Regions from separate parts of the Pseudomonas sp. LR2-20 genome, predicted to be linked through region 2. Evidence: predicted binding sites of a transcription regulator. Region 2 holds the regulator's gene; the other holds the start of a gene.
What was found. Region 2 encodes FliA, which starts transcription of late flagellar genes. Its sites were predicted from a motif close to CTAAAGTTTNNNNNNNNNNNGCCGNTAA; they were not measured.
Positions count from the first base shown of each region.

Region 1: motA (flagellar motor stator protein MotA) is a predicted target of FliA. The motif match lies at 9,680-9,707, and genes of this name have one in related genera.

Region 1 is NZ_AP025944.1:580,760-596,670, reverse strand. Features, by position in the region: gene mutL (DNA mismatch repair endonuclease MutL) at 1-452, opposite strand, end outside; gene OCX61_RS02480 (N-acetylmuramoyl-L-alanine amidase) at 449-1,879, opposite strand; gene tsaE (tRNA (adenosine(37)-N6)-threonylcarbamoyltransferase complex ATPase subunit type 1 TsaE) at 1,891-2,364, opposite strand; gene OCX61_RS02470 (NAD(P)H-hydrate dehydratase) at 2,352-3,212, opposite strand; gene queG (tRNA epoxyqueuosine(34) reductase QueG) at 3,277-4,347, shown strand; gene OCX61_RS02460 (trimeric intracellular cation channel family protein) at 4,645-5,256, opposite strand; gene orn (oligoribonuclease) at 5,345-5,887, opposite strand; gene rsgA (small ribosomal subunit biogenesis GTPase RsgA) at 6,029-7,060, shown strand; gene OCX61_RS02445 (molecular chaperone Tir) at 7,174-7,653, shown strand; gene motB (flagellar motor protein MotB) at 7,726-8,760, opposite strand; gene motA (flagellar motor stator protein MotA) at 8,764-9,615, opposite strand; gene OCX61_RS02430 (HDOD domain-containing protein) at 9,746-11,281, shown strand; gene OCX61_RS02425 (rhodanese-like domain-containing protein) at 11,326-12,135, shown strand; gene asd (archaetidylserine decarboxylase) at 12,150-13,013, shown strand; gene OCX61_RS02415 (lectin OAA family protein) at 13,064-13,465, opposite strand; gene serB (phosphoserine phosphatase SerB) at 13,638-14,852, opposite strand; gene OCX61_RS02405 (AhpA/YtjB family protein) at 14,988-15,911, shown strand, end outside.
Region 2 is NZ_AP025944.1:1,690,857-1,705,207, reverse strand. Features, by position in the region: gene OCX61_RS07460 (DUF2802 domain-containing protein) at 1-245, opposite strand, end outside; gene OCX61_RS07455 (chemotaxis protein CheW) at 247-726, opposite strand; gene OCX61_RS07450 (CheW domain-containing protein) at 770-1,669, opposite strand; gene OCX61_RS07445 (ParA family protein) at 1,666-2,457, opposite strand; gene motD (flagellar motor protein MotD) at 2,669-3,526, opposite strand; gene OCX61_RS07435 (flagellar motor protein) at 3,530-4,270, opposite strand; gene OCX61_RS07430 (protein-glutamate methylesterase/protein-glutamine glutaminase) at 4,270-5,400, opposite strand; gene OCX61_RS07425 (chemotaxis protein CheA) at 5,448-7,673, opposite strand; gene OCX61_RS07420 (protein phosphatase CheZ) at 7,686-8,474, opposite strand; gene OCX61_RS07415 (chemotaxis response regulator CheY) at 8,495-8,869, opposite strand; gene fliA (RNA polymerase sigma factor FliA) at 8,989-9,729, opposite strand; gene fleN (flagellar synthesis regulator FleN) at 9,726-10,559, opposite strand; gene flhF (flagellar biosynthesis GTPase FlhF) at 10,653-11,960, opposite strand; gene flhA (flagellar biosynthesis protein FlhA) at 11,972-14,101, opposite strand; gene flhB (flagellar biosynthesis protein FlhB) at 14,216-14,351, opposite strand, start outside.

The DNA.
Region 1 (15,911 bases), 1.1 Mb from region 2:
ACTTCCACCGAAGTGCCGACTGGATGCGCGGCGGGTTGCACGCGCGGGGTCATGTCTCGGCCTTCGGTCTCTACCTGCCAGGCTTCGCCAGCACTGGCCGTGCGCGAGGTCAGGGTCAGGCGCGCCACCGAGCTGATCGACGCCAGGGCCTCGCCACGGAAGCCCAGGCTCAGTACGCCTTCAAGGTCCTCCAGCTCGCGAATCTTGCTGGTGGCGTGACGGGCCAGGGCCAGCGGCAGGTCGTCGGCGGAAATGCCGCTGCCATCGTCACGTACCCGCAGCAGCTTCACACCACCCTGCTCGACTTCCACGTCGATGCGCCGGGCGCCGGAGTCCAGGCTGTTTTCCAACAGTTCCTTGGCCACCGAAGCCGGGCGCTCGACCACCTCACCGGCAGCAATCTGGTTGGCCAGCCGCGGGCTGAGCAGCTGGATGCGCGAACCACCACTCATTGCGAAGCCAATGTGGTAGCGGGGATATCGAGGTGCTGGCCGACCTTCAGCTCATCGGTCTTGAGGCCGTTGGTGCTGCGCAGGCTGGGCACACTGACCTGATAGCGCACGGCGATCATCGCCAGGGTCTCGCCCGGGCGCACGGTGTGCTCACGCGGGCCTTGGGCGATCTTGCCACTGTCGCGCAGCCAGGCAACGTAGGTGCCGGGCGGCGGGTTCTGCTGGAAGTACTGGCGCACACCGGTATGAATCGAACGCGCCAACGCTTGCTGATGGCTGGCAGTGGCCAGCTTGGCCGCTTCGTTGTTGTTCGAGATGAACCCGGTTTCAACGAGGATCGACGGGATATCCGGCGACTTCAGCACCATGAAGCCTGCCTGTTCCACCCGCTGCTTGTGCAGCGACGTCACGCGGCCCATGTTGCCGAGCACCTTCTGCCCGACGTTCAGGCTGGAGCTCAGCGTGGCGGTCATCGACAGGTCGAGCAGCACGCCCGCAAGCATGCGGTCCTTGTCGTCGAGGCTGACGTTGCCGGCACCACCGATCAGGTCGGAACGGTTTTCCGTGTCAGCCAGCCAGCGCGCGGTCTCGGACGTGGCGCCCCGGTCGGACAGGGCGAACACCGAGGCGCCGAACGCGGCGCGTGACGGTGCAGCGTCGGCGTGGATCGAGATGAACAGGTCGGCACCCTTCTTGCGGGCAATCTCGGTGCGTTTGCGCAGTGGAATGAAGTAGTCACCGGTACGGGTCAGCTCGGCGCGGTAACCCCTTTCGGTGTTGATCTGGCGCTGCAGCTCCTTGGCGATCTGCAGCACGATGTCTTTCTCGTGCTGGCCGCTGGAGCCGGATGCCCCCGGGTCTTCGCCGCCATGGCCGGCATCGATGGCGACCACGATGTCGCGCTTGCCGCTTGGCACCGGTGGCAGCTTGATCGCGGGCTGAGCCGGGGTCACCGGCACGGCTGGCGTGGTCGCCGGGGTCTGCACCGGCGTTGGCGGCGGGGTCGGCGCCGTGGCGGCGATGGCGTCGGCTTCCTGGTCGTACAGGTCGACCACCAGGCGGTTGCCATACTGGGCATTGGGCGCCAAGGTGAAGCTCTTGGGCGTGACCGACTTCTTCAGGTCGACCACCACACGCAGGTCGGTAGGGGTACGTTGGGCCGAGCGCACGCTGCTGATCGGCGTGTTCGCGGTCGAAACGCTCAGCGGCGCGGCCAAGGTCGCGCCATTGATGTCGATCACCAGGCGATCGGGTGCGCTCAGGGTGAAGACGCTATGCTGCACGGGGCCAGACAGGTCAAAGACCAACCGCGTGTTGTCCGGCGCGCGCCACAGGCGCACGCTCTTGACTTGAGTGACGGCCAGAGCGTCAACGGTCACCGCTGTCAGCAGCAATCCAACGACAGCGACCAGTGCGCGTATGCGCATACCTACCCCACTTACTGTTTATAGTGTTCGGCCAGTGCAGTGCACCAGGCCTCGCCGCGAGCCCCCTGCGGCGTAAGGTCAAGCGAGCGGCCGCTCGCTTGGGGGCTTATGGTAATGGTCAGGTCGGGCTTTGGCAAAACGCCCGCACCCTTTTGCGGCCATTCGAACAGGCACAGCGGATCGCCCTCGAAATAGTCACGAATGCCCATGAACTCAAGCTCTTCCGGGTCGACCAGGCGATACAGGTCGAAATGGAAGGCGCGCACTTCACCGATTTCGTAGGGTTCTACCACGGTGAACGTCGGACTTTTCACTGCACCAGTATGGCCCAGGCCACGGATCAAGCCACGCGAGAGCGTGGTCTTGCCCGCCCCCAGGTCGCCTTCCAGAAAAATCACGCCACGACCGCCGGTCACCTCGGCCAGTTTTGCGCCGAAATCGACCGTGGCCGCTTCATCGGCCAGAAACAGGGTTAAGCCAGACACGCAGAATGCTCCTCCAACAACTCACGAATGACCGGCGCCAGATCACTGGCTGCCAGGCCTCTACCTTTGACGCCCAGACGCTCCCCTGCACTGGCGTGCAACCATACGCCCAGGCCCGCCGCACTCCAGGCGTCCAGCCCCTGGGCCAGCAAAGCCGCCAGCACGCCGGTGAGCACGTCGCCCAGCCCGGCACCGGCCATCGCCGGGTGGCCCCGCTCGCACAGTGCCAGTTGGCCGGTAGGGTCCGCCACCAGGGTGCCGGCCCCCTTGAGCACGCAGACACTGGCATAGCGGCGGGCCAGCTTGCGCGCCGCACCCGGCCGATCGGCCTGTACTGCCTCGGTGGATATGCCCAACAGCCGCGCCGCCTCCCCCGGGTGCGGGGTGAGGATGCTGCCGCTGGGTAGCGCCAGTGGCGTGCGGGCCAGCAGGTTCAGGGCGTCGGCATCCCACACCTGCGGCCGCTCGGCGTTGGCCACCGCAGACAGCAGGCTGCGGCCCCAGGCAGCCTGCCCCAGGCCAGGGCCCACCACCAGCACCGAGGCGCGCTCCAGCACACCGATCAACTGATTGGCCGACTCGACCCCCAGGCACATGGCCTCCGGCATGCGCGCCAGCCCGGCCGCGACGTGCTCCGGCCGCGTCGCCACGCTGACCAGCCCGGCACCGCAACGCAGCGCAGCCTCTGCACTGAGCAGCACGGCGCCACCGGTGCCCAGGTCACCACCGACGACCAGCACATGGCCAAAGTCGCCTTTATGGGCCTGCGCAGGACGTGCCGGCAGGCGTGCGGCGGTCACGCTACTGAGCAATTGTGGGGCATTGCTGGGGTGTTTGGTCTGCGGCATGGGGTCAAAGGCTCCAATGTCTGGCAGAATTATACGCACCTGAGCCCGTATTGCCTGCCCATCCATGTCCGCCTGTACCCCTGACCTCGCCCAACTGGCCCAATCCATCAAGATCTGGGGCCAAGAACTCGGTTTTGCCCACGTCGGCATCGCCGGTGTCGACCTTGGCGAGCACGAACAACACCTGCAGCGCTGGCTCGACGCCGGCTACCAGGGCGAAATGGAGTACCTTGGTGCCCATGGCAGCAAACGCGCCCACCCCGACCAACTGATCCCCGGCACGGTACGCGTGGTATCACTGCGCATGGACTACCTGCCCGGCGACACACAGATGGCGCAACGCCTGGCCCAGCCGGAAAAGGCCTACGTGTCGCGCTACGCCCTGGGCCGCGACTACCACAAGCTGGTGCGCAAGCGCGTGCAGTTCCTGGCGGACCGCATCCAGGAAGCGATCGGCCCGTTCGGTTACCGCGCCTTCGTCGACAGCGCGCCGGTGCTGGAGAAGGCCCTGGCCGAACAAGCCGGGCTGGGCTGGATCGGCAAGAATACCCTGCTGCTCAACCGCAAGGCCGGCAGCTATTTCTTCCTGGCCGAACTGTTCGTCGACCTGCCGCTGCCGGTGGACGAGGCCCATACCAGTGAACACTGCGGGCGCTGCCAGGCGTGCCTGGACATCTGCCCGACCCAGGCGTTCGTCGGGCCGTACGAGCTGGATGCTCGGCGCTGCATCTCCTACCTGACCATCGAGTTGCGCGGGCCGATTCCGGTCGAGCTGCGCTCGATGATGGGCAATCGGGTGTTTGGCTGCGATGACTGCCAGATCGTCTGCCCCTGGAACCGTTTTGCCAATTACAGCAAGGAGCAGGACTTCCAGCCGCGGCATGGGCTGGATAATGCCGAGCTGGCTGAAATGTTCCTGTGGGACGAGCGCACCTTCTTGCGCAAGACCGAGGGCGGGCCGCTGCGCCGGGCGGGTTATGAGCGTTTTTTGCGCAACCTGGCGGTAGGGCTGGGTAATGCGCCCTCGACGATTCCGGTGATCGAGGCGTTGAAGGCGCGGCGCGAAGATGAGTCGGAGCTGGTGCGCGAGCATGTGGAATGGGCGCTGGACCGGCACGGCGTTGAAAGGGGATGAGGGCCGCTAAGCGTAGGTCTTGATTGTGATGGTGTGGCGGAGATCGAGCGCCGCCCGCGCGGCGCATCGCGAGCTGCGCTCGCTCCTACGTTTGTTTCGGGCCAATTCTTCCTGGGGGATTTGCGCGCGAACGCCTTGGCGCCTGACTCGATATCGCGTCGTACAAACCAGGCGGTCGCGCGCGCCTGTCACAGGCATCACTGGCCCGAAACAAACGTAGGAGCGAGCGCAGCTCGCGATGCGCCGCGCGGGCGGCGCTCGATCTCACAGACGCAGCAACCCTCAAGGCAAGCGCATTTATTGCTGGTCGTTGTAGTGGAACTTGGGCATTTCCCAATGGAAACGGATCGCCAGCAAGCGCACCAGGAAGCCGCCGAACAAGGTCAGCAGCATCCCCTGCTCCGCCGGTAGCTTGAAGTACACGCAGCCCAGATAGAACCAAGCCGCCGCGAACGACACACTGGCATACAGCTCACGACGGAACACCAATGGGATGTCGTTACAGAAGATATCCCGCAGGATCCCGCCAAACACCCCAGTGATCACCCCGCTGATCGACGCCACCAGCATGCCCTGCCCCATTTCCAGCGCGGTCATGCAGCCAATCAGGGTAAAGGCCACCAGGCCCAGGGCATCCAGCACCAGGAACAACGAGCGCAAACGGCGCATCATCGGTGCGATGAAAATGGTCAGCAGCGCGGCAAAGCTGGTCAGCACCAGGTATTCCGGGTGCTTCACCCAGGTCAACGGGTAATGACCAAGCAGCACGTCGCGCACCGAGCCGCCACCCAGGGCAGTCACGCAGGCGATCAGCACCACGCCAAACCAGTCCATGCCGCGGCGGCCGGCAGACAGGGCACCGGTCATGGCTTCGGCGGTGATGGCAATCAGGTAGAGCATCAACAACATGGCGCGGGTCCGAGCAGGAAAGGCGCGCAGTCTAACCAGTTGGCAAAGGCACCAAAAGAGGGCGCGAGCATATCTGCGCCCTTTCGGCTCATACCTTGATGAAATGCTCGCGATAGTGGCGCAGTTCGGCGATCGACTCGCGGATATCGTCCAGCGCCAGGTGCGTGCTGCCCTTCTTGAAGCTGTCACGCACGTTCGGCGCCCAGCGCGCAGCCAGTTCCTTCAGGGTGGAGACATCGAGGTTGCGATAGTGGAAGTAGTTTTCCAGGCCGCGCATGTGGCGGTAAAGGAAACGGCGATCCTGGCAGATGCTGTTGCCGCAGATCGGCGACTTGCCTTTCGGCACCCATTGTTCGAGGAAGGCGATGGTCTGCGCTTCAGCTTCGGCCATGCTGATCTTGCTGTCGCGCACGCGCTGGGTCAGGCCCGAGGCGCCATGGGTGCGGGTGTTCCACTCATCCATGCGCGCCAGCACTTCGTCGCTGTGGTGGATGGCGATCACAGGGCCTTCGGCCAGGGTGTTCAGCTCGCTGTCAGTGACGATGGTGGCCATCTCGATGATGACGTCGTGGTCCGGATCCAGGCCGGTCATTTCCAGATCGATCCAGATCAGGTTCTGTGGGTTCTGCATGAAGGGGCTCCTCGTATAGGCCGTCATATTAGCCTAGCGACGCCGGCCTGCGCATGCGCGGCGCAAAGGTAACCAGAATGGTCTGTGAGCGGGCGTGCTAAACTGCCTGCCGTTTTCAACTTGCCCCACCTTGGAAGGTCCATGGCCAAACGCCAGCTCAATCGTCGCCAGAACTGGCGTATCGAAAAAATCCAGAACGAACGCGCCGCTCGCGCCGCCAAACGCGAGCAGCACGTGCTGCAGGAGCTGGAGGGCGGTGACCTGGGACCGGAACAACTGGGCCTGGTGATCGCCCACTTCGGTGTGCAGGTCGAGGTGGAAGCCCAGGACGGCGAAGTCGCCGGCCAGGTATTCCGCTGCCACCTGCGGGCCAACCTGCCGGCGCTGGTCACTGGTGACCGCGTGGTCTGGCGCGCCGGCAACCAGGGCATCGGCGTGATCGTCGCGCAAATGCCGCGCAGCACCGAGCTGTGCCGGCCGAACAACCACGGCCAGCTCAAGCCGGTCGCGGCCAACGTCGACCTGATCGTGATCGTCTTCGCCCCGGCACCGGAGCCGCACCCGAACCTGATCGACCGTTACCTGGTGGCCGCTGAGCACGCCGGTATTCGCCCGCTGCTGCTGCTGAACAAGGCCGACCTGATCGACGCAGAGAACGGCCCGGGCCTGCACGCGCTGCTTGAGGTCTACCGCGAACTGGGCTATCCGCTGCTGGAAGTCTCCGCGCACCACGGCGACGGCATGCAGCGCCTGCAACAGATGCTCGACGGGCACATCAGCGTGTTCGTCGGCCAGTCGGGCGTGGGCAAGTCGTCGCTGGTCAACAGCTTGCTGCCGGATGCCGGCACCCGCGTCGGCGACCTGTCCGAATGGTCTGGCCAGGGCCAGCACACCACCACCACGGCACGCCTGTATCACTTCCCCAACGGCGGCGACCTGATCGACTCGCCGGGCATCCGCGAGTTCGGCCTCGGCCACGTCAGCCGCGACGACGTGGAAGATGGTTTCATCGAGTTCCGCGACTTGTTCGGCACCTGCCGCTTCCGCGACTGCAAGCATGATCGCGAACCGGGGTGCGCACTGCTCAAGGCCCTTGAAGACGGCCGCATCAAGCAGCAGCGGATGAACAGCTACCGCTCGATCATTGCCAGCCTGCCGGAAGACAGCTACTGATTTGTAGGAAATGTTACCGGAGTGCGTAGGACGCCTCCGGTTTTCCTGCCATCTATTGCCCTGCCCCTCGCTTTCCCTGAAGGTCATGACTTCTATCAGGGAGGGCAACCGCGATGCCGGTTTTTATCAGTTACCGCCACGAAGAGCGGCTTGACGCCTTCATCCTCAACGAACGCCTGCTGCTTGAGGGCATCACCGCGCAGCTGGTGGAGTTTGGCGCCGACGGGCAGGTTCGCGAAGAGCATCATGGCAGCGCCTGCCAACAGATAAACGATGCCACCCACTGGATCGGCCTGCTGCCCGCGGCAGCAAGCGATGACTGGTGGACAGCCGGGCTACTGGAAGCTGCGGTGGCAGCCAATCGGCGGGTCAGTTTCTACCACAGAGGGGACGGCGAGCTGCCCGAGTACCTTGCCAGGTGGCCGGTGATGCGCGAACGGGCGCACATTGACCTGTTCGTGCGGGCGTATCACGACGAGTGCACGTTCCAGCGGGCAATGATTCTGCCGGCAGAGCGTGGCTCAAGTGTCGACCGGGACAATGCGGATTTCTTTCATGCCGATCTCAAGGCCAAGATCAGGCGGGGGTTTTGAAGCGTTCAGAGCTGCTCTGCAGCCCTGCGCGGGCAAGTCGAGCCGCGAAGGGCTGCAAAGCGACAGCAGCGGTTACTGATCCTTCTGCTCATCCATCTTCAAGGTCCCGTCCTCGAAGATGTTCAGCTTCTGGCGCAGTTCCCGCGGCTGCATCGGCGCCTCGGCAGCGGCAGCACCCGCCGCCGGAGCTACCGGTGCCGCGGCCCCAGGCGCAGCACCCGCTGGCGGAGCCGGTTGGGCCGGCGCCTCGGGCGCACCCTGCTCACCCTCGATGTTGCGCTGCGCCTTCTTGGTCAGGACGATGATATCGATACGGCGGTTGACCGGGTTGAACGGGTTCTTGCGGTCGAACAGCGACGACGAGGCATACCCCACCACCCGCGCCACCTGACCATCCGGATAGCCGCCGGCAACCAAGGCACGGCGTGCGGCGTTGGCGCGGTTGGCCGACAGTTCCCAGTTGCCGAAGTCGCCAGTGCCGGAGTACGGCTTGGCATCGGTGTGGCCACTGATGCTGATCTTGTTCGGCACCGCCTTGATGGTGTCGGCCATGGCCAGCAGGATGTCTTCGAAATAGGGCTGCAGGCGTGCGCTGCCGATGTCGAACATCGGCCGGTTCTCGGCATCCATGATCTGGATACGCAGGCCGTCCTGGGTGATCTCGAACAGGATCTGGTCCTTGAACTTCTGCAGCTGCGGGTTTTCCTCGACCTTGTTCTGCAGTTCCTGCAGCAGCAACTCGAGGCGCTCGCGCTCGACCTGTTCGGCCATGGTCTCGACCTGGTCCTTGTCCAGCTGGATGCTGGTGTCAGGCGTAGGCTCGGACTTCTGCTCCGGGTTGATGGTCTTTTCCGGTGCCAGCTGCGGCGAACCACCCAAATCGATGACGTAAGGCGTGCCGCTCTCGGAAAAACCGATCGGGTCCTTGAAGTAGCCGGCAATGGCGATCTTCTGTTCAGGCGTAGCCGTGGAGAGCAGCCACAGTACCAGGAAGAATGCCATCATCGCCGTGGCGAAGTCGGCGAAGGCGATCTTCCAGGCGCCGCCATGGTGCCCGCCACCGAAGCGCTTGACGCGCTTGATGATTATCGGCTGATTGTTTTCCATGGCTCAGCGACCGCGAACTGCTTGTTCCAGCTCGGCAAAGCTTGGGCGATGCTTTGGATACAGCACCTTGCGCCCGAACTCGACAGCCAGCGAAGGCGGCATGCCGGAAGCCGAGGCCACCAGCGAGGCCTTGATCGACTCATAGAGGTTGAGCTCTTCCTTGGCATCGTGCTCAAGGCACTTGGCCAGGGGGCCGAAGAAGCCATACGCGGCGAGAATACCGAAGAAGGTACCGACCAGCGCTGCACCGACGTGCAGGCCGATCGACTTCTGGTCACCATCACCGAGCGACGCCATGGTCACCACGATGCCCAGTACCGCCGCGACGATACCGAAGCCCGGCATGCCGTCGGCGATGCCACTGACGGCGTGAGACGGGTGCTCGAGCTCTTCCTTCATGCTCAGCAACTCCATGTCGAACAGGCCTTCGAGCTCATGGGGGGCCATGTTGCCGGTGGACATGATGCGCAGGTAGTCGCAGATGAACGCGGTCATGCGCTCGTCGCCCAGCACCGCCGGGTACTTGGCGAAGATCGGGCTGGCGGCGGCATCTTCGATATCGCTCTCGATCGCCATCATGCCTTCGCGACGGCTCTTGTTGAGGATTTCATACACCAGGCCCAGTACTTCCAGGTAGAAAGCATGGGAGAAGCGCGAGCCGAACATCTTCATCGACTTCTTGATTACATGCATGGTCATGTAACCCGGGTTGGCCTGCATGAAGGCGCCAAAGGCTGCACCGCCAATGATCAGCACTTCGAACGGCTGGATCAGCGCCGCGATCTTGCCGTGGGAGAGTACATATCCGCCGAGCACGCTCGCGAATACGACGATGATGCCGATAATTTTAGCCATAGGATCAAAGCACTTGCTGTCGTGGTCAGGGAGTGGAACGGGAGCCTTAAAACTCTTCTTCTACTTATCGGCAGAACTGCGCCAGACTATAGCCACTAAAAGCGAAAAGCCAGTTCGGACTGATGTCAAAATGCCAATGGAATCCAAGGTGCCCACTCAGAATCCGCGTACGGTAGAAGCCTGGGTTAAGCTGCTCGACGGTGTTCGTGTACCGGTCCCGAAGCAGAGTTACGACCGGGTATTGAGCGCAATCAACGACAGTCGCCGCTCGTTGCGCGACATCGCCGAACTGATGCAGGACAGCCCCGCGCTGGTGCTGTCGGTGATGCGCGAGGCCAACCACCCCGCCAACGCCAGCCAGGCCGAGCCGGCTGAAAGCCTGGAAGTCGCCCTGAACCGCCTGGGCCTGGCACGCAGCAAGGAACTGCTGATGCGTCTGCCGGCGCTGCCTGAAGACGATATTCCGCCGGTGCTGCGCCAGTTCCTGTTGATCAGCCAGCACGCCGCGCAACAGGCCAACGGCCTGTTCGCCAGCCGCCTGGCGCGCCTGTGGCAGGAGATCCACTGGGGCAGCTTGCTGTTCCTCGCCCCCTTGTGGCCGCTGGCCCTGGCCCACCCCAAGCTGCTGGATGCCTGGGAGCTGCGGGTTATCCACAAGGGCGAAACCGCAGCCGATGTGGAGCAGGAACTGTTCGGCGTGCGCATCTTCGCCCTGTGCCGGGCCATGGCCGAACACTGGCGGCTGCCCAAGTGGGTGACCCAAGGCTATCGCCTGCTGCTCGAAGAGCGCGACCAGCTGGCCCTGGTGCTGAGCATCGCCCGCGAAGAAGACCTGCTCATCCAGCAGCATCGCCTGGACGAAGCACCCGGCTTGCGCCGCTGGTTCAACGAGCCGGCCAATACTGTGCTGCTGGCCAACAACCTGGCGCTGGCGGCACAGGTGGGCTGGGACAACCCGCACCTGCTGCGCTGGCAACTGCTGACCGCGCTATACCTGCAGACCTCGCTGGAAGACGTGCAACAGCAGGTTCACCAACAAGCAGCGGCCAGCGCCCGGCGCCACGCCCGCCATGCCCTGTTCCACCCCGCCGAGGCGCTGATCTGGCCCTGGGACCAGCGTCGCCCGCACCCGGACATGCTCACCCCGCCGCCACCTTCCAGCGAAGCGCTTGGCCGCTGGCGCAAGCTGTGCCAGGAACTGCTGACCCAGCCAAGCCCTTTCACCAATGCCGTGCACCTGGCCACCCATGCGCGCGAAGCGCTGGAAGCCTGCGGGATGCAGCGCATCATGCTGCTGAGTCTGGACAAGGCCGCCGATTACCTGCGCGTACAGCAGATCGCCGGCCTGCCCAAGGAAGCAGGTGGCATCACCCTGGACATCGAGCAGAACAAACTGCTGCAAAAGCTGATGGGCAAGGTCGGCCAACTGCGCCTGACGCCCGAGAACCACGCTCAGTTCTCGGCGCTGCTGCCAGCAGCGCTGCGTGCGCTGTTCCATAGCGAACACCTGTTGCTGCGCTCGCTGGGTGTCGGCGACCAGGTGCTGATGCTGGCCGTGGCCGACCAAGGCGGCAAGCCACTGGCCGATGTCAGCGTGCAGGCCTTCGGCAAGACTTCGCAATGTATCGAACGCGCGCTGGTGGTGTTTGCCAAACGCGGCGACTGAGCCTTGCGCTACAATCGCCCCTCTTTCCACTCTGGAGAACGTGGATGACTGACTTTTCCGGCCTGCCTTTGGTGATCGAAGCCGCAGACCTGCTGCCGCGCCTGGATTCCCCCCAGCTGATTCTGGTCGACCTGAGCAGCGCCAACCGCTATGTCAGCGGGCACATCCCCGGCGCCCGCTTCGTCGAGGGCAAGCGCACCCAGCTTGGCCAGCCTCCGGCGCCCGGCCTGCTGCCGGCCCTGGCCGACCTGGAAAAGCTGTTCAGCGAACTCGGCCACCGCGACGATGCTGTCTACGTGGTGTACGACGATGAAGGCGGTGGCTGGGCCGGCCGCTTCATCTGGCTGCTCGATGTCATCGGCCATGCGCACTACCACTACCTCAATGGCGGCATCCAGGCCTGGCCGGCGGACAAACTCTCCACCGAGGTGCCAGAACCCGGCAACACACCCGTGAAGCTGCAACTGCACAGCGAACCGACCGCCACCCGCGAGTACCTGCAAAGCCGCCTGGGCGCCGATGACCTGGTTATCTGGGATGCCCGCGGCCCACAGGAATTCAATGGCGAGAAGGTCCTGGCCGCCAAGGCCGGGCACATTCCCGGCGCCATCAATTTCGAATGGACTGCCGGCATGGACCTCAACGATCACCTGCGCATCCGCGCGGATATCGCGCAAGTGCTGCAGCAACTGGGCATCACCCCGGACAAGGAAGTGATCACCCACTGCCAGACCCACCGCCGCTCCGGTTTCACCTACCTGGTGGCCAAGGCCCTCGGCTACCCACGCATCAAGGCTTATGCCGGTTCGTGGAGCGAATGGGGCAACCACCCGGACACGCCTGTCGAAGTTTAAGGACATTCAACGCAATGAAATCCCGTCTGTTCATCATCAGCCAGTACCTGCTGCCGCACCACTTGCTGTCGCGTCTGGCTGGCTGCATCGCCGAGTGCCGTGCGCGCTGGTTCAAGAACGCCTTCACCGCCTGGTTCGCCAAGCGTTACCAGGTGAACATGAGCGAAGCGCTGGTCGAAGACCTCACCGCCTACGAGCACTTCAACGCCTTCTTCACCCGCGCCCTCAAGCCAGGCGCGCGCCCGCTGGACGAAACCCCCGGCGCAATCCTCTGCCCGGCCGACGGTGCCGTCAGCCAGCTGGGCCCGATCGAGCACGGTCGTATCTTCCAGGCCAAGGGCCACAGCTACAGCGCCCTCGAACTGCTCGGCGGCGACCCAGCGCTGGCTGCGCCGTTCATGGGTGGCGAGTTCGCCACCATCTATCTGTCGCCGAAGGATTACCACCGCGTGCACATGCCGCTGGCCGGTACCCTGCGCGAGATGGTCTATGTGCCGGGGCGTCTGTTCTCGGTCAACCAGACCACTGCCGAGAACGTTCCGGAGCTGTTCGCCCGCAATGAGCGCGTGGTGTGCCTGTTCGATACCGAGCGCGGGCCGATGGCCGTGGTGCTGGTCGGTGCCATGATCGTCGCTTCGATCGAGACCGTGTGGGCTGGCCTGGTCACCCCGCCGAAGCGCGAGCTGAAGACCTTCCGCTACGACGAAAGCAGCCGTGCGCCTATTCACCTGGAAAAAGGCGCCGAGCTCGGCCGCTTCAAACTGGGTTCAACCGCCATCGTGCTGTTCGGCCCGGAGCAAGTGAAGTGGGCCGAAACGTTGGGCGCAGGCTCCGCAGTACGCATGGGCGAATTCCTCGCCCAACCGCAACAGGCCTGAGCCTTCAACGCTCCCCGGCTTGTGGCCGGGGAGCGTTGACTCCGCAGGGGTCAGCCGAGCAGGCTGCGGAAGCCGATCGGGCCCTCGTCGTTATAGGTGTTGGTACCGTTGAGGGTGAGGCCGCCATCGTCGGACTTCACCGTCAGGGCAATGACATTCTGGTTATCACGCCCTCCGATCACCCATTCTCCGCCTGGGTGCCAGGGCGCGCTATTGCCACCCCACTGGTTCTGCACCTGATAACGGTTCTGCGCGATACGCTTGCCCTGGAAGCCGATCGGTCCTTCGCCGGCGTAGGTCATGACGCCTTGCAGTGTCTGGCCGCCATCATTCGATTTGACGTCCACCGACACCACCTTCTGGTTGTCACGGCCCCCAATTACCCAGATTCCGCCCGGGTGCCAAGGTGCCGAGTTACCGCCCCACTGATTCTCCACTGCGTACTTGGACATGAACTTCTTCTCCTTGAAGTTGATGGCCACGAGGACTCCCCCCGGGCCAGTACGGTCGATGAGTGAACCGTACGGATCCAAGCCTAGATGGCGCTGCGAGGAGAACTTAGAACAGTTCGCAATCAACCTAGTAGCAAGGGAACAGGGGCCCCTGTGGGCCCCGAATGGCATTTCAGCCGCGGGCGTCGCGGTCGCGCAGGCCCAGCAGGTAAAGCACGCCATCCAGCCCCAGGGTGGAAATCGCCTGCTTGGCCGACTGGCGCACCAGCGGCTTGGCGCGGAAGGCCACGCCCAGGCCAGCCAGCGACAGCATCGGCAGATCGTTGGCACCGTCGCCCACGGCGATGGTCTGCTCCAGCTGCAGGCCTTCTTCACTGGCCAGCTGCTGCAGCAGGTCAGCCTTGCGCTGGGCATCGACGATCGGTTCCACGGCCACGCCGGTCACCTTGCCATCGACCACTTCCAGCTCGTTGGCGAATACGTAATCGATACCCAGGCGCGCCTGCACTTGTTTGGCGAAGTACGAGAAGCCGCCGGACAGGATCGCTGTCTTGTAGCCCAGGCGCTTGAGCTCGGCAAACAGGTTCTCGGCACCTTCGGTCAGGCGCAGGGAAGCACCGATCTCGTCGAGTACGCCGACATCCAGGCCCTTGAGCAGCGCCATGCGCTCCTTGAAGCTGGCGCGGAAGTCCAGCTCGCCACGCATCGCCCGCTCGGTGATCGCGGCAACCTGCTCACCCACGCCGGCCGCCTTGGCCAGCTCATCAATGACTTCAGCTTCGATCAGCGTCGAGTCCATGTCGAACACCGCCAGGCGGCGGTTGCGACGGAACAGGTCGTCGTTCTGGAACGCGATGTCGATGTTCAGCTCTTCAGACAGCGCGAAGAAGTCGGCACGCAATGCCTGGGCGTCGCTCGGCACGCCACGCACGGAAATTTCCAGCGCCGCCTTGCCCTTTTCACTCGAAGCGCCCAGGGCAACCCGTGCCGACAGGCGCTCGATACGTTCGATGGTCAGGCCATACTGGCTGATGACGGCGCTGACGCGTTGCAGTTGCTCGGGGGTGATCTTGCGGCTGAGCAAGGTCACGATATGTCGAGCTTCGCCCTGGGCGTCGGCCCAGTGCTGGTAGTCGGCCTCGGAAATCGGCGTGTAACGCGCTTGCAGGTTCAGCTCATGGGCCTTGGACTGCACGCTCTGCAGCAGGCTGGTCGCCACTTCATTGTCCGGGATATCGACCAGAATGCCGAACGACAGGGTGCCGTGCATGACCGCCAGGCCGATGTCGAGGATGTTCACACCGCCCTGGAGCAGGACGCCGGTAATGGCGGCGGTGAGACCGGGGCGGTCCTCACCGGTGATGTTGATCAGAACGATTTCGCGCACAACCTGGCTCCGACTTCGATGAAAAATGCGCATTCTACCGATTTTCCATGACCATCGGGCGCCAACTCTACTTTGCCGACAAAACACTGCTCGCTATACTGCCCAACACTTTTATGCCATTAAGAGCCGAGCTCTGTGAACCGGCCCACGCCCGTCAAAACCGACAACTTCTTCCTCATGATCTTCCGAGCCCTGCGCCAACGTCGCGTGCCCTTGGCACTGCGCATCGCCACCACCAACATTTTCCTGGTGGCGCTGGCGCTGGTGATCTATGCCTGCGTGATGGGCCTGCAGTTCAAGCAGGCCATGCACGAACAGGCTGACGCCCTCGGCCAGAGCCTGACCACCCAGACCGCCACCTCGGCGACCGAGCTGCTGGTGTCCAACGACATCCTCAGCCTCAATGTGTTGCTGGGCAACCTGGTGAAGAACCCGCTGGTGGCCCATGCGGCGATCTACAGCGTGGACAACCGCATCCTCGCCGAGGCCGGCCAGCGCCCGCGCAACAGCCTGCTGGGTGAAGCCGAAGGCCTGTACCAGACCAAGATCACGTTCCAGGACGTGACCGCCGGTCAGCTGCGCATCAGCCTGGACATGAGCCAGTTCCAGCAGCCGATGCTGATCAGCCTGCAGAGCATGGGCATCCTTGCCGCCATCCTGCTGGCCCTGGCGCTGAGCCTGAGCCTGCGTCAAGGCCGCCACATCACCCTGCCACTGCTGCAGCTGCGGGTGTGGCTGCGTGACCCGCACCCTTACACCCCGGCCATCGACCGCCAGGACGAGATCGGCGACATCGCCCGCCAGCTGCACGCCCGCCTGGCGCCGCCACCTCCGCCCGAGCCGGAACCGGAGGAAGAAGAAGACGAGTTCGACGAGCTGCACGACGAAGTCCCAGCCAAGCCGGCACAACGTGCCAAGGCCGTGGTTCAGGCGGACGAGGACGACGACGAGGCGTTCGCCGGGCTGCTGGACGACGAGGAGCAACCGGCGGCCAAACCTGCCGTAGCCGAATCCGACGAGCCACAGAACACCGCCGTGCTGGCCGTTCAACTGGGCTCC
Region 2 (14,351 bases):
TGGAGTTTCTCCGGCAGCGGGGCGACGGTGGCGCGCAGCTCATGGAGGGCCTCGCCCATGCGCACGGTACCGTTCTGGTAGTCGTCCAGGCGCTTGGCCAGGTCCTTGATGCGCTGGTCGCGCAGGGCATCACCCACGGCCTGCTGCGCCGCCAGTTCGCGCTGGCGCTTGCTGTAGTTGAGGAAGAACCACAGGCTCAGGGCCCACAGCAGCGCCAGGAAGATTACCGCCACCTCGAAGATCAACTCAGATGTTCTCCAGCTCGGACCACTCTTCCTCGGTCATCATCTTGTCCAGCTCGACCAGGATCAGCAGTTCGCCGTTCTTGTTGCACACGCCTTGAATGAACTTGGCCGACTCTTCGTTACCCACGTTCGGCGCCGTTTCGATTTCCGACTGACGCAGGTACACCACCTCGGCGACGCTGTCGACCAGGATGCCGACCACTTGCTTGTCGGCCTCGATGATGACGATACGGGTGTTGTCGGTCACGTCCGACGGCATCAGGCCGAAGCGCTGGCGGGTGTCGATCACCGTCACCACGTTGCCGCGCAGGTTGATGATGCCCAGCACGTAGCTTGGCGCGCCCGGTACCGGTGCGATCTCGGTGTAGCGCAGCACCTCCTGCACCTGCATGACGTTGATGCCGTAGGACTCGTTGTCCAGACGGAAGGTTACCCACTGCAGGATCGGATCTTCAGAACCTTGCGCAGACGACTTTTTCATTCCCCTAGCCCTCTAAATCCGCTGTTGGCGGTTGTGTTCGGTGTCATTTCTGTTTGGCATGCAACTGCTTGACCGCGCCGCTGGCGATCAGCTCGGCCAGTTCGGCGACGTCGAGCAGTGCACACATGTGTTCGATAACCGTGCCGGCCAACCATGGCCGCTGGCCACGCTGGCTGCGCCACTTGATCTCGGCCGGATCCAGGCGCAGCGAACGGCTGACCTGATGCACCGCCAGGCCCCACTCGTAGCCCTGCACGGAAATCACGTAATTCAGGCCCTGGCGGAAATCATCGCGGTAGCGGTCGGGCATCACCCAGCGCGCCGTGTCCAGCACCTTCAAGTTGCCCGCCTGGCACGTCAGAATGCCAAGGAACCAGTCCGGCTGGCCGAACAGCGGCGTCAGCTCCTGGCCCTCCAGGCTGTAGATCGAGCCCAGACAAACCAGCGGCACCGCCAGGGTCAGCCCGGCGACGTCGAACAGCAGGCACTCGAATGGCTCGGCAGCCCAGGCCGGCCGGCCATCGACGCTGGTCGGCGGTGCCGGCGTGTCTGCCATGCTTGCCGCTGGCAGGTGCACTTCCACCAAGGGTGCAACCGGCTCCGGCGTCGGCACCTCGGTGAGCACCGGGATGCTGGCTTCAGCCACCACTGCAGTGTCGACCACTGCAGTGTCGACCACTGCCACCAGCGGCTGCTCGACCGGCAGTACAGCTGGCAGCACCTTCACCTGCCGCTCGGCAAAAGGCCGGGCTGCGGGTGTTGGCTGGCGAGCATCGCGCGCCTGTTCTTCGCGCACGGCAGCGGCGAACTCATCACTGGCCTCGGCCGCTTCAGCCGGCGTTGGCAGTTCGAGGAAATCCTCGGTCTCGGTGGCCTCCTGCAACAACCCATCGAGGTACGACTGCAGGGCCAGTTGCGGCTTGGTGCCCACGGGCCGGTTCATGAAGCCACCTGCGCGGCCGGTTTGTAGGTCAGCATATGCTTGAGCAGTGCCCGGTAGGCGATCACGCCGCGGCTCTTGCCGTCGAACTGGGACGGCGTGACGCCATTGCGGCTGGCGTCGCGCAGGCGCGTGTCGACCGGGATATAACCCTGCCACACCTGCTGTTCATAGGTATCGCGCAACACCTTGAGGGTGCCCAGCGAAGCCTGGGTCCGGCGGTCGAACAGGGTTGGTACGATCTGGTAAGGCAGTGCCTGCTTGCGCGAGCGGTTGACCATGGTCAAGGTGCCGATCATGCGCTCCAGGCCCTTCACCGCGAGAAATTCGGTCTGCACCGGAATTACCAGCTGCTGGCTGGCCGCCAGGGCATTGACCATCAGCACACCGAGCAGCGGCGGGCTGTCGATCAAGGCAAAATCAAAATCCTGCCACAACTGCGCCAGACTCTTGGCGATCACCAGGCCCAGGCCACTCTGCCCTGGCGACTGGCGTTCCAGCACCGCCAGTGCAGTGCTCGACGGCAGCAACGAGATGCGCTCATCGCTGGTCGGCAGCAACAACTGCCCCGGCAGGCCCTCGGGCACGCTGCCCTTGTGCAGGAACAGGTCGTAGCAGCTGTGCTCCAGGGCGTCCGGGTTATGCCCGAAGTAACTGGTCATCGAGCCATGCGGGTCGAGGTCGACGACGACCACGCGCTTGCCCGCCTCGGCCAGCAGGCCGGCCAAGGCAATGGTGGTGGTGGTCTTGCCGACGCCACCTTTTTGATTGGCTACTGCCCAGACTCTCATAGGACAACTCTTGTCTCATTGGCATTGCAGGGCCGCTGTGGGAGCGGGTTCACCCGCGAAGCAGGCGACGCGGTGGATGGCACGGGCTTCGCCCGTGTTCGCGGCGGTTCGACGTCTCGATGAACCCGCTCCCACAATGATCGCGCAGGCTTCAAAAAATCGAACAAGACAACTGCCCCCATTAGGTTTGCGGTGACGGAGAATTGACGGCTCACTTCGCCGTCGTCGCTGCTGGGGCTGGCGGTGCACTTTGTGTGCCAGCACGGCGCAGCGCCGCATCCGGGGTGGCGTTGGCACTGCCCGAGCCGGTCAGGCTGCGGCGCACGTCGAGGTTGCGGGAAATCACCAGCACTACCCGGCGATTGCGCGCACGCCCTTCGGCGCTGTCGTTGCTGGCCACCGGCTGGTACTCGCCGTAACCCACCGAGGCCATGCGCGCCGGGTTGACCCCTTCCATGGCCAGCAGGCGCACGATGCTCGCCGCCCGCGCCGCCGACAGTTCCCAGTTGGTCGGGTACTGTGCCGTACGAATCGGCAGGTTGTCGGTGAAGCCTTCGACATGCACCGGGTTGGCGAACGGCTTGAGGATGCTGCCGACTTTCTCGATGATGGCGAACGCCTTGTCACTGGGCATGGCATCGCCACTGCCGAACAACAGGGACGAGTTCAGCTCGATTTCCACCCACAGCTCGTTGCCGCGCACGGTCATCTGGTCGGACTTGATCAGGTCGCCGAAGGCATCGCGCACGTCGTCGCTGATGCTCTTCAGCGGGTCGACGCTGGTCTGCGCCAGGCCTGCGTCGGTCTGCTCGCTGTCCTTGATCAAAGGTTCAGCCGGTTTCACGCTGAGCGGTTGCTCATCGCCGATCGGGATCGGCTTCATGCTCCGCTCAGGGTCGTTGAACACCCCGAGCAGCGCTTGCGAGATGACCTTGTACTTGCCCTCGTTGATCGAGGAGATCGAATACATGACCACGAAGAAGGCGAACAGCAAGGTGATGAAGTCGGCGTACGACACCAGCCAGCGTTCGTGATTCTCGTGCTCCTCGGTATGACGGCGACGGCGCATGGCTTACTCCATGAAGCCTTGCAGCTTCAGCTCGATCGAGCGCGGGTTCTCGCCCTCGGCAATCGACAGCAGGCCTTCGAGCAGCATCTCGCGGTAGCGCGACTGGCGCATGACGATGGCCTTCAGCTTGTTGGCGATCGGCAGCAGGATCAGGTTGGCACTGGCCACGCCGTAGATGGTGGCGACGAAGGCCACGGCGATGCCGTTACCCAGTTGCGACGGGTCGGCCAGATTGCCCATGACGTGGATCAGGCCCATGACCGCACCGATGATACCGATGGTCGGGGCATAGCCGCCCATGCTCTCGAACACTTTGGCAGCCTGGATATCACGGCTTTCCTGGGTCAGGAAGTCGACTTCGAGGATGCTGCGGATCGATTCCGGCTCGGCGCCATCGACCAGCAGTTGCAGGCCCTTGCGGGCGTACGGGTCGGGTTCGGCATCAGCCACGCCTTCCAGGCCGAGCAGGCCTTCCTTGCGTGCCACCAGGCTCCAGTTGACCACCCGGTCGATACCCCCGGCCAGGTCGACCCGCGGCGGGAAGAAGATCCAGCGCAGGATCTGCAGCGCGCGCTTGAAGGCCGACAGCGGCGACTGCAGCAATGCTGCCGCCAGGGTGCCACCGAGCACGATCAGGCCGGCCGGGCCATTGAGCAAGGCACCGACGTGGCCACCTTCGAGGAAGTTGCCGCCAACGATGGCGACGAACGCCAGGATCAGGCCAATCAGGCTGAGCACATCCATCAGACGCACGCCTCGACCAGGTGTTTGCCGATTTCATCCAGGCTGTACACCGCGTCGGCCAGGTTGGCTTTGACGATGGCCATAGGCATGCCGTAGATCACACAGCTGGCCTCATCCTGGGCCCACACCGTGCTGCCGCCCTGCTTGAGCAGGCGCGCACCTTCACGGCCATCGGCGCCCATGCCGGTGAGCACCACCGACAACACCTTGTCGCCATAGGACTTGGCCGCCGAACCAAAAGTGATGTCCACGCACGGCTTGTAGTTCAGGCGTTCGTCACCGGGCAGGATCTTCACCGCGCCACGGCCGTCGATCATCATCTGCTTGCCGCCAGGGGCCAGCAGCGCCAGGCCCGGGCGCAGCATGTCACCGTCTTCGGCTTCCTTGACGCTGATCTTGCACAGCTTGTCGAGGCGTTCGGCAAAGGCCTTGGTGAAGGCCGCCGGCATGTGCTGGATCAGCACGATCGGCGCCGGGAAGTTCGCCGGCAACTGGGTCAGCACACGCTGCAGGGCCACCGGGCCGCCAGTGGACGTACCGATCGCCACCAGCTTGTAAGGCTTGCGCTTGGGCGCCGGGGAATGCGATGCGGCCGGCGCCGGTGCCGGCGCACGAACAGGCGCGGCAGTGCGTACCGGCGCGGCGCTGGCCAGGCTGCTGGCGGGTGCATGGCTGCTGGCCGGTGCAGGCGCGGTGACCGGCGCGTGGCTGGCGTAGCTGCCAAAACGGCGGTTGCTGCGCGAGATGGTATGCACCTTCTCGCACAGCAGTTGCTTGACCTTTTCCGGGTTGCGCGAGATGTCTTCGAAGTTCTTCGGCAGGTAATCCACCGCACCGGCATCCAGCGCGTCGAGGGTGACGCGGGCACCTTCGTGGGTCAGCGAGGAGAACATCAACACCGGCGTCGGGCAGCGCTGCATGATGTGCCGCACTGCGGTGATGCCATCCATCATGGGCATTTCGTAGTCCATGGTGATGACATCGGGTTTGAGCGCCAGTGCCTGGTCGATCGCTTCCCTGCCGTTGGTCGCGGTGCCGACCACCTGGATGGTCGGGTCCGCCGAGAGGATTTCCGAAACGCGGCGGCGGAAGAAACCGGAATCATCCACCACCAGGACCTTGACTGCCATAAACACTCCATTAGGCGGCGCAACCTGCCAGGGTGCGCCGCCGAAAATCAGATACGCCGTGCCGCGTAACGCTTGAGCATGCTCGGCACGTCGAGAATCAGCGCGATGCGGCCGTCACCGGTGATGGTGGCGCCGGACATGCCCGGCGTGCCCTGCAGCATCTTGCCCAGCGGCTTGATCACCACCTCTTCCTGGCCCACCAGCTGGTCGACCACGAAGCCGATACGCTGGGTACCGACCGACAGGATCACCACATGGCCCTCACGCTGCTCCTCGTGCACCTGGCCCTGAACCAGCCAGCGCTTGAGGTAGAACAGCGGCAGCGCCTTGTCGCGCACGATCACCACTTCCTGGCCGTCGACCACGTTGGTACGCGACAGGTCGAGGTGGAAGATCTCGTTGACGTTGACCAGCGGGAAGGCGAACGCCTGGTTGCCCAGCATCACCATCAGGGTCGGCATGATCGCCAGGGTCAGCGGCACCTTGATGACGATCTTCGAACCCTGGCCCTTGGCCGAGAAGATGTTGATCGAGCCGTTGAGCTGGGAAATCTTGGTCTTAACCACATCCATGCCGACGCCGCGGCCGGACACGTCGGAAATCTCGGTCTTGGTCGAGAAGCCCGGGGCGAAGATCAGGTTGTAGCAGTCCGATTCGCTCAAACGGTCGGCGGCGTCCTTGTCCATCAGGCCCTTTTCCACGGCCTTGGCGCGCAGGATGCTCGGGTCCATGCCCTTGCCGTCGTCAGAGATCGACAGCAGGATGTGGTCACCTTCCTGCTCGGCCGACAGCACCACGCGCCCGGTGCGCGCCTTGCCCGCAGCTTCGCGCTCGTCGGGCATCTCGACACCGTGGTCGACGGCGTTGCGCACCAGGTGCACCAGCGGGTCGGCCAGGGCCTCGACAAGGTTCTTGTCGAGGTCGGTCTCTTCACCGACCAGTTCCAGGTTGATCTCTTTCTTCAGCTGCCGCGCCAGGTCGCGAACCAGGCGTGGGAAGCGCCCGAAGACCTTCTTGATCGGCTGCATACGGGTCTTCATCACCGCCGTCTGCAGGTCGGCGGTGACCACGTCGAGGTTGGACACGGCCTTGGACATGGCCTCGTCGCCGCTGTTAAGGCCCAGGCGCACCAGGCGGTTACGCACCAGCACCAGTTCGCCGACCATATTCATGATCTCGTCCAGGCGCGCGGTGTCGACGCGTACGGTGGTCTCCGCTTCGCTGGCAGGCTTTTCCGCGGCCGCGGCCGGGGTGCGCGCTGGCGCGGCAGGCTTGGCTGCGGTGACGTTGCCAGGTGCAGCAGCGGCCGGGGCAGCAGCAGGCCTGGCGACCGGCTTGCTTTCAGCCTTTTCTGCAACCGGCGCGGCCACGGCGGCAGGCGCCTGGGCAACGGCAGCCTCACCGGTGAACTTGCCCTTGCCGTGCAGCTGGTCGAGCAGCGCTTCGAACTCGTGCTCGGTGATCTCGTCACCACTGGCTGGCGCGGCAGCGCTTTCCACTGCAACTGCGGCAGCTGGCAAGGCATCGGCCTGGAAGGTGCCCTTGCCGTGCAACTGGTCCAGCAACGACTCGAATTCTTCGTCGGTGATCTCGTCGCTCACAGGCGCACTGGCGTCGACCACCGCTTCGGCGGCGGCCACTTCAGGCGAGAACTGGCCCTTGCCATGCAACTGGTCGAGCAGCGATTCGAACTCGGCGTCGGTGATCTCGTCACCCGAGCCGCTCAGGGTCTCGCCCTGCAGCTGCGCGTCGAAGGCGGCCGCTTCGGCCTTGACCGCGTCGAGCGAGTCGAGCAGTTGTTCGAACTCGGTGTCGGTGATGTCCGCCTCTGCCGCCACAGGCTCCGGCGCAGCTTCGACCACCGCGGCCGGGGCGTCGGCGCTGGCAGGCTCCGCCAGGCGCGACAAGGCCGCCAGCAGCTCCGGAGTGGCCGGGGTCACTTCACTGCGCTCACGCACCTGGCCGAACATGCTGTTGACCGTATCCAGCGCCTCGAGCACCACATCCATCAGTTCCGCGTCGACCCGGCGCTCACCTTTGCGCAGGATGTCGAACACGTTCTCAGCGATGTGGCAGCACTCCACCAGCTCGTTCAGCTGAAGGAAGCCGGCGCCCCCTTTTACAGTGTGGAAACCGCGAAAGATCGCATTGAGCAGGTCGGCATCGTCGGGCCGGCTTTCCAGCTCGACCAGTTGCTCGGACAGTTGCTCAAGAATTTCGCCGGCTTCTACCAGGAAATCCTGAAGGATTTCTTCATCGGCGCCGAAGCTCATTAAACGTGCTCCTTAAAAACCCAGGCTGGACAGCAGATCGTCGACGTCGTCCTGACCGGACACAACGTCTTCACGCTTATCGGCATGAATCTGCGGACCTTCACCCCGAGTCGGATGTTTTTCTTGATCTTTTTCAGCGCGCAGCTGCTGGTGGTCATGTTCGATACCGGCAAAGCGGTCGACCTGACTGGCCATCAGCACGAGCTTGAGCAGATTGCTTTCCACTTCGGTCACCAGCGCGGTCACGCGCTTGATCACCTGGCCAGTCAGGTCCTGATAGTCCTGGGCCAGCAGAATGTCGTTGAGATGGCCGGCAACCTTGCGGTTCCCCTCGGCGCTGTGCGTCAGGAAACTGTCGACGCGCTTGACCAGCTCACGAAACTCCGGCGCTGCGACTTCGCGGCGCATGAAGCGCTGCCAGTCGACGCTCAAGCTTTGTGCCTCGGCCGACAGGTCGTTGAGCACCGGGGTGCTCTCCTCCACCAGGTCCATGGTGCGGTTGGCAGCGCCCTCGGTGAGCTTGACCACGTAGGACAGGCGCTCGGTGGCGTCGGTGATCTGCGAAACTTCCTCGGCCTGCGGCATGCGCGGGTCGATCTGGAAGCTGACGATCGCGCTGTGCAGCTCACGGGTGAGCTTGCCGACTTCCTGATACAGGCCGCGATCGCGGGTCTGGTTGAGCTGATGGATCAGCTGCACCGCCTCGCCGAAGCGCCCCCGCTCCAGGCTCTCGACCAGCTCCTGAGCATGTTTCTTCAGGGTCGTCTCGAACTCCCCCAAAGACGTCTGTGTTGATTCCATGGCGCCCCCCCTGACGTGACTCAGCCGTTGACGCGTTCGAAGATCTTCTCGATCTTTTCTTTGAGCACCTGGGCGGTGAACGGTTTGACCACGTAACCATTGACCCCGGCCTGGGCCGCTTCGATGATCTGGTCGCGCTTGGCTTCGGCGGTCACCATCAGCACCGGCATGCTTTTCAGGCGATCGTGGGCACGCACCTTGCGCAACAAGTCGATACCGGACATGCCGGGCATGTTCCAGTCGGTCACCAGGAAGTCGTAATGGCCGCTTTCGAGCATCGGCAGCGCGGTAGTGCCGTCATCGGCTTCATCGGTGTTGGTGAAGCCCAGGTCACGCAACAGGTTCTTGATGATCCGCCGCATCGTCGAAAAGTCGTCAACGATGAGGATTTTCATGTCTTTGTTCAAGTAGACCTCCAAGCAGTCTCAAACGCGCTCGGCTGCGAGCACGCGTATTCATTCAATTCGGTGCAACATGGAAAACACGTGGAAAACGACTGCAACGACCCCCGGGCTCAACGCGCCCGCCATTCCCCCAGGCGGCTGCGCAGGCGCGCGGCACACTGGCTGTGCAACTGGCTGACACGCGACTCGCTGACCCCCAGTACCTCACCGATTTCCTTGAGGTTCAGCTCTTCGTCGTAGTACAGCGCCAACACCAGCCGCTCACGCTCCGGCAAGTTGGCGATCGCATCGGTCAGGGCAGCCTGGAAGCGCTCGTCCTCCAGATCGCGCGACGGCTCGATCTGGCCACTGACGCCGTCCTCGTGCAGCCCTTCGTGCTCGCCGTCCTGCAACAGGTCGTCGAAACTGAACAGGCGGCTCCCCAAGGTATCGTTCAAGATCCCGTAGTAATCATCGAGACTCAACTGGAGTTCGGCAGCAACTTCATGATCTTTAGCGTCGCGACCGGTTCTTGCTTCCACGGCGCGCATCGCGTCACTGACCATGCGCGTATTGCGGTGCACCGAACGCGGTGCCCAATCGCCCTTGCGGACCTCATCGAGCATCGCCCCGCGGATGCGGATGCCGGCGTAGGTTTCAAAGCTGGCACCCTTGCTGGCGTCATACTTGTTGGCCACTTCCAGCAGGCCGATCATGCCGGCCTGGATCAGGTCCTCGACCTGAACATTGGCGGGCAGGCGTGCCAGCAGGTGGTAGGCAATGCGCTTGACCAGCGGCGCGTAGCGTTCCACCAGCTCGAACTGGGCGTCTTTCGACGCCTTGCTGTACATCTTGAAGCCGCTCGCGTTCATAGCACGGGCCCTGCGCTGGTGGGTTGCACCAGGCGTTCGACGAAGAACTCAAGATGCCCGCGCGGGTTGGCGGGCAGCGGCCAGCTGTCGACTTTCTGCGCGATGGCCTTGAAGGCCAGGGCGCACTTGGAGCGCGGGAACGCCTCATACACCGCGCGCTGCTTCTGCACGGCCTTGCGCACGCTCTCGTCGTACGGCACGGCGCCGACGTATTGCAGGGCGACGTCGAGGAAGCGGTCGGTGACCTTGGTCAACTTGGCGAACAGGTTGCGCCCTTCCTGCGGGCTCTGGGCCATGTTGGCCAGCACGCGGAAACGGTTCATGCCGTAGTCGCGGTTGAGCAGCTTGATCAGCGCGTAGGCGTCGGTGATCGAGGTAGGCTCGTCGCACACCACCAGCAGCACTTCCTGGGCTGCGCGAACAAAGCTGACTACCGAGTCACCAATACCCGCAGCGGTGTCGATCACCAGCACGTCGAGGTTGTCGCCGATCTCGCTGAACGCCTGGATCAGCCCGGCATGCTGGGCCGGTGCCAGGTGCACCATGCTCTGGGTACCCGAGGCAGCCGGCACGATGCGCACACCGCCCGGCCCCTGCAACAGCACATCACGCAGCTCGCAGCGCCCTTCGATGACATCAGCCAGGGTGCGTTTCGGGGTAAGGCCCAGCAACACGTCGACATTGGCCAGGCCAAGGTCGGCGTCCAGCAACATCACCCGACGGCCGAGCTCGGCCAGCGCCAGGGACAAGTTCACTGAAACGTTAGTCTTGCCGACGCCACCTTTGCCACCAGTGACGGCGATCACCTGTACGGGATGCATGCTACCCATGTTCGTTGTTTACCTTGTCTCGCTTGGACCCAAGCCACACGCGGGGCGACACTGCCAGCCCCGGAATGTAGGTACTTTGCATACGCTTCATCCTCAACCCGCGCGCCGCGGGTTGTGGTAGAGATCAGCGAACATGTCGGCCATCGCCTCTTCGCTGGGCTCGTCCTGCAACTGCACGTTCACCGCGCGGGTCACCAACTGGTGCGGGCGCGGCAGGTGCAGGTCGTCAGGAATGCGCGGACCATCGGTGAGGTAGGCCACGGGCAGTTCATGACTGATGGCCAGGCTCAGCACGTCGCCGAGGCTCGCCGTTTCATCGAGTTTGGTCAGGATGCAGCCGGCCAGGCCGCAGCGCTTGTAGCTGTGGTAGGCGGCGGTCAGCACCTGCTTCTGGCTGGTGGTGGCCAGCACCAGGTAGTTCTTCGCGGCAATGCCCCGTCCGGCCAGGGTTTCCAGTTGCATGCGCAGGGCCGGGTCGCTGGCCTGCAGGCCGGCGGTATCGATCAGCACCACGCGCTTGCGCAGCAGCGGCTCCAGCGCCGCTGCCAGCGACTGGCCCGGATCGACGTAGGTCACGGGCACGTTAAGGATGCGCCCCAGGGTCTTGAGCTGCTCCTGGGCACCGATGCGGAAGCTGTCCATGCTCACCAGGGCCAAGTTCTGCGGGCCGTACTTGAGCACATAACGCGCCGCCAGCTTGGCCAGGGTGGTGGTCTTGCCCATGCCGGCCGGGCCGACCATGGCGATCACGCCCCCCTCTTCGATCGGTTCGACCTGAGGCACTTCGATCATCCGTGCCAGGTGCGCCAGCAGCATCCGCCAAGCCTGGCGCGGTTCTTCGATCTCGTTGGTGAGGTCGAGCAGCTCGCGGGCGATCGGGCCGGACAGGCCGATGCGTTGCAGGCGACGCCAAAGGTTGGCCTGGGCCGGCTTGCTGCCCTGCAGCTGGTTCCAGGCCAGCGAGCCGAGCTGCACTTCGAGCAGTTCGCGCAGGCCCGACAGCTCCGAACGCATGGCATCGAACAGGCGCGGATCGACGGCTGGCTGCGCCGGCGCAGGCGCCGGGGCCGGCACATCGACGTGCGGTTCGATCAGCGGCTCGGCCGCCGTCAGCGACTGGCCGGCGAACAATTGGCGGTTGCCTTCGCTGGCCTCGGCACGGTTGTCCAGCTCGGCCTGGGCAGTGGCAATGCGCGACTGGGTCTTGCGCAGCTCTTCTTCCAGCTCGGCATTGGGCACGCGTGGGGCCAGCGCGGACAGCTTGTAGTCCAGCGCGGCGGTCAGCTCGACACCACCGGCGATGCGGCGGTTGCCGATGATGGCGGCATCGGAGCCCAGCTCATCACGGACCAGCTTCATGGCCTGACGCATATCGGCGGCGAAAAAACGCTTGACTTGCATAACCCACTACCTCAGCCGTTGGGGCCCACTGTGGCAACGATGGTGACTTGCTTGTTATCCGGTATTTCCTGATACGCCAGAACATGCAAATTCGGTACAGCCAGGCGGCCGAAGCGCGACAGCATGGCACGGATCGGGCCAGCTACCAGGAGAATGGCCGGCTGGCCTTGCATTTCCTGGCGCTGGCAGGCGTCGATCAACGAACGCTGCAGCTTTTCGGCCATGCTCGGCTCAAGAAGAACACCGTCTTCCTGACCTTGCCCGGCCCTTTGCAAACTATTGAGCAAGATCTGTTCCAACCTTGGCTCCAGGGTGATCACAGGCAGCTCGGGCTCAACGCCGACAATGCTTTGGACAATGGCACGACACAATCCGACGCGCACCGCCGCCACCAGCGCGGCGGTATCTTGACTCTTGCCGGCATTGTTGGCGATGGCCTCGGCAATACTGCGAATGTCACGCACCGGCACTTGCTCGGACAGCAATGCTTGCAGGACCTTGAGCAGCCCCGACAAGGAAATGACACCGGGCACCAGCTCTTCTGCAAGTTTAGGCGAAGCCTTGGACAATACCTGCAACAGCTGCTGAACCTCTTCGTGGCCGATCAGCTCATGGCAGTGCTTCTGCAGGATCTGGTTGAGGTGGGTGGCTACCACGGTACTGGCATCGACCACGGTGTACCCCAGCGACTGCGCCTGGGCACGCTGGCCGACGTCGATCCACACCGCCTCCAGGCCGAATGCCGGGTCGCGCGCGGCGATGCCGTTGAGCACACCAAACACCTGCCCCGGGTTGATCGCCAGCTCGCGGTCAGGGTAGATATCGGCCTCGGCGAGGATCACCCCCATCAGCGTCAGGCGATAGGCGCTCGGCTGCAGGTCGAGGTTGTCGCGGATATGCACGGTCGGCATGAGGAAGCCCAGGTCCTGGGACAGCTTCTTGCGCACCCCCTTGATTCGCGCCAGCAGCTGGCCACCCTGGTTGCGGTCGACCAGTGGAATCAGCCGGTAGCCGACTTCCAGACCGATCATGTCGATCGGCGTCACGTCGTCCCAGCCCAGCTCCTTGGTTTCCATTGCGCGCTGCGGCGACGGCAACAGGTCCTGCTGGCGCTGCGCCTCCTTCTGCGCGTCGAGCTTGGCCTTCTGCTGCTTCTTCCACACCAGGTAGGCACCGCCCCCGGCCAGCAGGCCGAGGCTGAGGAAGGCGATGTGCGGCATGCCCGGCACCAGGCCCATGATGATCATCAGCGCCGCAGACACACCCAGCGCCTTGGGCGAGTCGAACATCTGGCGATTGATCAGTTTGCCCATGTCCTCGGATCCCGAGGCTCGGGTGACCATGATCGCCGCAGCGGTGGACAGCAGCAGTGATGGCAATTGCGCCACCAAACCGTCACCAATGGTCAGCAAGGCGTAAACTTTGCCCGCATCGCTGAACGACATGTTGTGTTGCAGCATACCGATCAGCATGCCACCGATCAGGTTGATGAACAGGATCAGCAGGCCGGCGATGGCGTCACCGCGGACGAACTTGCTGGCACCGTCCATCGAACCGTAGAACTCGGCCTCCTGGGCCACCTCGGCGCGGCGCGCCTTGGCCTGGGCCTGGTCGATCAGGCCAGCGTTGAGGTCAGCGTCGATGGCCATCTGCTTGCCAGGCATGGCGTCGAGGGTGAAGCGTGCGCTCACCTCGGAAATACGCCCGGCACCTTTGGTGACCACCACGAAGTTGATGATCATGAGGATGGCGAACACCACCGCACCGACCACGTAGTTGCCGCCGATCACCACCTCGCCGAAGGCCTGGATCACTTTACCGGCAGCGCCGTGGCCCTCCTGGCCATGAAGCATGACCACTCGCGTGGAAGCCACGTTCAGCGCCAGGCGCAGCAAGGTCGCCACCAGCAGGATGGTGGGGAACGCGGCGAAATCCAATGGACGCAGGGCGTACACGCAGACCAGCAGGACGACGATCGAAAGGGCGATGTTGAAGGTGAAGAACACGTCGAGCAGGAACGGCGGTATCGGCAACATCATCATTGCCAACATCACCAGCAGCAGCAACGGCACGCCCAGGTTGCCCCGGCCGAGCCCGGCCAGGTTGTTGCGGGCGTTGCTGATTAACTGAGTGCGATCCACCGCGAGTCCTCTTGATGCAAAACTTTGACGCCCAAGGGGCGCTTGGGCGTGGCTTTGCAAGAAGCCTTCCAACTTTGTACGGCTATGGATTTATGTTGCCTGTACAGGCCCGAATCAATTGTCGCGCCGCAAGTCCGGCGGAATCGGCAGATCACCCTTGAGCGGCTCCGGCCGCTTGCCTTTACCAGCGCGGTACTGGCGGATCTGGAACACGTAGGCCAGCACCTGTGCCACCGCCAGGTACAGCCCC